2 regions of the Pseudomaricurvus sp. ABR4_320 genome follow, and region 2 is predicted to be linked to the other one. Evidence: predicted binding sites of a transcription regulator. Region 2 holds the regulator's gene; the other holds the start of a gene.
What was found. The regulator FNR, encoded in region 2, switches genes on or off when oxygen is low (the NO sensors DNR and NnrR bind a similar motif). The targets are predictions, from matches to a motif close to TTGATNNNNATCAA.

Region 1 (2,205 bases), on a different contig from region 2:
CCGTTTGTTTTTACCAATTTGAAACAGGGTCAGGGTGTTGATCAAATTATTGAATTTATTGTGACCGAAGGAATGCTGGACGCAAAAATATTGCCGCCAGCCAAAGCGGTTGTTTAACGCGCTATAAATTGAGGAATTAACATGAAACTGATCGTCCCCCTTGTGGCAACTTTACTCTCAGCTCAAGTTGTAGCGCACCCAGGCCATGGTACGCCGCTGACTCATGATGCCGAGCATCTACTGTGGTTGGCTGGTGCATTGGCTGTAGCCGCGGGCGGCTACTGGTTGATGCGACGTAAAGCGAAGTCGGCTCGCCAGTCTACTCGATAACAAATTGATCTGAGTAAGAGACATTAATCAAAAACCACTGGTCTTTGGGTTTATAGAAATAAAACTCCCATACCAGAGGAAAATGTTCCATGTTTAATTGGTAGATCAGGCGTTTGGTGGTTGACGAAATGTCTTCCTCTTCTGCTTTCTCATAGCCAAGAATGCGCCCATAGCCAGGAAACTGGCGGGCAACACTATCACTTAAACGAGCGACACCTTCGCCTTTGCGTTTTTCGATATAGGACCCTGCCAGCAGCTGTTGAAAGGCGTCTTCGATCTCATTGTTCTTGAGCATGTCGAAGAAGGTGGCAATACGCTCTTCAGGTAAATAGTTCTGGTTAGCAGCATTCGCTGAGTGGACAGAAAGCCCCATCAAAAGGCCGATGATGAGTGCGGTCAATGACCCGAGGCGAGGTCCGTGTCGGGCAGTGATAGGGGTGGGCATGGTGTTAAGCTCCGAATTTTCTCGAGGCTTAGACTGCAGGATCTTTATCGGGTTCGCAAGGTGCCAACCTTCTGCACCCGTTAGCCAACCTTTGTGTCAGGATGTAAGCAGGGTTGCTCTTCGTGAGGAAGCCCTGGTGCCAGACGGCCGTCCAGGTATGTAGATATTGCTCTTAAGGGGAATTTTTCTGTGGTCGTTACTAGAAGGGTACCACGTTCGGCGAGCCGTCGAACAACGCCGTCTCCCGCCGATTGAGCAATAGCGATATCGCAACCGTGGAGCGGGTGACGATGACCATCGTCACGCACATGCCACTCATGCAAGGTGCCGCCAGAGTCGAGGTTGAGAGTCCATTCCAGTTGTGGTTCAAGCGGGTTTTCTACGGTATAGACTTGCCAGATTTCAGCTCTTCCGGCGTGGGGGGCGAGGGTGCCATCCGGCAGCATCGCAACGGCAATCAGTTGGGTTGGCATGGGCGCGCTCACAAAACGTCGGTGAAAGGCTGAGAGTATTCAGAAATTTCAGGAATGAGATATTGATGCAACTCAATAACCTTAAATTATATGAGGTTATTGGCGGTTCAATCGTCAAATAACATTGCGAGCGGGTTTCTCGTTGGCAGATAGAGCCACGTATTCAGTCGTCAAATGCCTGTAGATCTTCGATCGTATCTATATCAATGGCGGCACTGGGCAGCGGCAAGGTTCGAACTGGATATTGTTGTAACAGGGCTTTGGCGCCGCGATCACCGGTGAGTTGACGTAATTCTGAAAAGTACGCCTTCGGAAAAATGGCGGGAATTCCCGGATTGTTTAAATAATGGGCTGCCGCGATGGTATCCGGTGCTTGCGCCCAGAGTGAAATGAGTGATGTCAGTTCGGCAGTGGATACCGCGACTTGATCAGCGGCAAGAAACAACAATGCACTGTGTTGCTTGCCTATGTGTTCGACTGCGACGCGAATGGAGCTGGCGATACCCTCCTGCCAATCTGAATTTATCATCACAGAAGCTTGGCTAAGGTTGGCCGTCTTTAGAATCTGTTCCGAATGTGCCCCGAGAATCACGTAGAGGGGAAAGGACAGTTTATGGCAGAGTGCTACCGAACGCTCCAGAAGTGTTGAGCCTTCGAGACTGGCAAGCTGCTTGGGAGAGCCGAAGCGGCTGGCGGAACCAGCGGCGAGAATGACGATAGCGATTGAGGGTCCACTGGAGGTATGTGGGTTGATTGAAGAGTCTGTCATCGGGGTCATTTTTCACTGCTTGAGCGCTAGGGTAGGAGGCTGATTTCGTATGATAGAAAAAATCTGGCCAAGATCAAATTTCGATTGATTCAGGTGGCGCTCTGTTGGGGTTTCGAGCCTGTGAGCTTGACCGTAAGAGTTAACCTGATTTAGTTTTGAACTTCTGTCTGTTTTATCACAGCAATAAT
Region 2 (2,205 bases):
ACTGTGCGTGGCGGTACCGGCGATGAGCTTTGAAGCGGGAGACATTGTCCTCCGCGTAGGTGCTGCAACCGTTGATCCTCGTGAAGATAGCGACAATATTGCGCTTGATGGTACAACAGTGACTATAGGAGGGGCACCAACAACGATTGGTTTGGACAGCGATACCCAACTGGGGCTGACATTGGAATACTTCCTGACACCCAATCTTGGCGTAGAAGTGCTGGCTGCAACACCGTTTAAGCACACTGCCGTTCTTAATGGTGGGTTGGCCGGCGTTGGTGACATTGCAGATTTTACCCATTTGCCACCGACGGTAAGCGCGGTGTACCACCTAAATGATATGGGTGGTTTTCAACCCTACGTTGGCGTCGGTTTGAACTATACCTTTATTTATGAAGAAAATTTGGATAACAGCGCTGCAGGAGCTTTGGCCGGCTTAGGTTTAACGGGCGGTGATATCGAGTTGGAAGACTCGTTTGGTATTGCTCTGCAGGCCGGGGTTGATTGGCTGCTGGATGAAAAGTGGTTGGTTAATGCGTCAGTACGCTGGATTGATATCAGCACTGAGGCCGAAATCTCTTTTGATGGCGGTAGTAAAATAAAGGCCGACGTTGATGTAGATCCATTTGTCTACACATTGTCCGTCGGCTACAAGTTCTAAGAGAAATCAGTTAGCCTGCTCGTGGCAGGCTCTCTGTAAGGCATTAGGTGATCCGTAATAGCGTGACCACTTAATGCCGATGATAAGATAATAAAAAGACGCTAAGTGCAGGGATCTTCGACATTGGCGATTTGTTTTAAGGCCGCCATGTCTGTGATACCGATTTCCTTTTTGTCGACACTTAAAATGCCATTTTTCTGAAAACGGCTAAATACGCGGCTGACAGTTTCTATTGTTAAGCCCAGATAATTTCCAATATCCGCACGAGACATTGGCAGTCGAAACGACGTTGCTGATAAATGTCGGTTGTGGTTGCGTGTCGAAATACTCAACAATAATGACGCTACCCGCTCTTCTGCGCTGTTCTTACTCAGTAGCGTAATCAACTGCTGGTCAGATTTGATTTCCTTACTCATGAGCTGAAAAAAATGTCGCTGCAAGTTGGGTAGCTGCAGACTCAAATCTTCCAGGCGAGAAAAGGGGATTTCGCAAATCGCCGAGGTTTCTAAGGCGACCGCAGAATTGGAGTAGCGATTGGTAGCGATACCATCCATGCCCACCACTTCACCAGGCAGAAAAAACCCCGTTACCTGCTCTTGGCCATCGTTAGTGACGCTGACCGTTTTGATGGTTCCGGATCTCACTGCGTAGACGGATTGAAATGGCTGGTTGGCTCGATACAAATGCTCTCCTTTCTGCAGAGGACGTCCACGCTGAATGATCTGATCGAGTCGATCGATATCGTCAACATGGAGACTGATGGGGAGGCAAATCGCGTTCAGGCGACAGTCACCACAGGATACAGTTGGATTGTGATGGCACCGGCTGCCGACACCATTGGCTGAAGAGTCACTCGCAATACGGGAGGTCATACCATCGATTTCAAATAAAAAGGCTAAAGACAATTACTATTCTGCTATACCGGCTACAGCGGGTAAAGAGAAAATGTCCCCTGTTTGGGGGTATAAGATGGGCTTTAGCAGGTCACTCAATAAAAAAATGCCTTGTTGCGTAAGCTTAATCTGATTGTCGTGCTCGCTGTAGAGCGGCGTGTTATCGACCAAAGTCTGAGATTGCCATGCGGTTAGTAACTTTGCCAAAGCCGTGCCATAAGGGGGAATCTCCAGTTTATGAAAACACATTAATTCACGCGCCATCGCCAATTGTTGGGTGTGGGAGGGGCGTGTGTAAGGCTGGTTGGGAATCTCACTGTCGCGATAATTGGCAAAGACCGAAGCGTTGCGCCACGTGTTATGCAGTCCAAAACTCTCGGCGCCCGGGCCAAACGCCAGAATGCTGTTAACGCCCAAACCGTTGTAGCCAAACGGTGTCATCTGTATCGTTTTTTCGTGAAAGGCGTTGGCGGTTCGGCTTTTCGATTTTACTAGCCAATCGTTGCCCAACAACAGATATTGGTAGTCTTCTGCAAGCTTTAACAATGTGTCAAAGAGTTCGCGGCCGGCGTTTGTATGTGGCAAACAACGCCAATGGATCGCTGTTGGTAGTCCCGCACGAGAGTCCTCTAGTTTCGGTAAAAGTCTATG

Region 1: a site for FNR is predicted at 1,311-1,324, ahead of ACXAFR_RS02325 (NifB/NifX family molybdenum-iron cluster-binding protein). Genes of this name have one in related genera too.

What each region holds. Positions count from the first base shown of each region.
Region 1 is NZ_JBSWVF010000001.1:537,452-539,656, reverse strand. It holds gene ureG (urease accessory protein UreG) at 1-117, shown strand, start outside; gene ACXAFR_RS02335 (hypothetical protein) at 142-330, shown strand; gene ACXAFR_RS02330 (hypothetical protein) at 320-775, opposite strand; gene ACXAFR_RS02325 (NifB/NifX family molybdenum-iron cluster-binding protein) at 856-1,248, opposite strand; gene ACXAFR_RS02320 (nucleotidyltransferase family protein) at 1,412-2,026, opposite strand.
Region 2 is NZ_JBSWVF010000004.1:139,776-141,980, forward strand. It holds gene ACXAFR_RS09665 (OmpW/AlkL family protein) at 1-661, shown strand, start outside; gene fnr (fumarate/nitrate reduction transcriptional regulator Fnr) at 763-1,533, opposite strand; gene ACXAFR_RS09675 (hypothetical protein) at 1,570-2,205, opposite strand, start outside.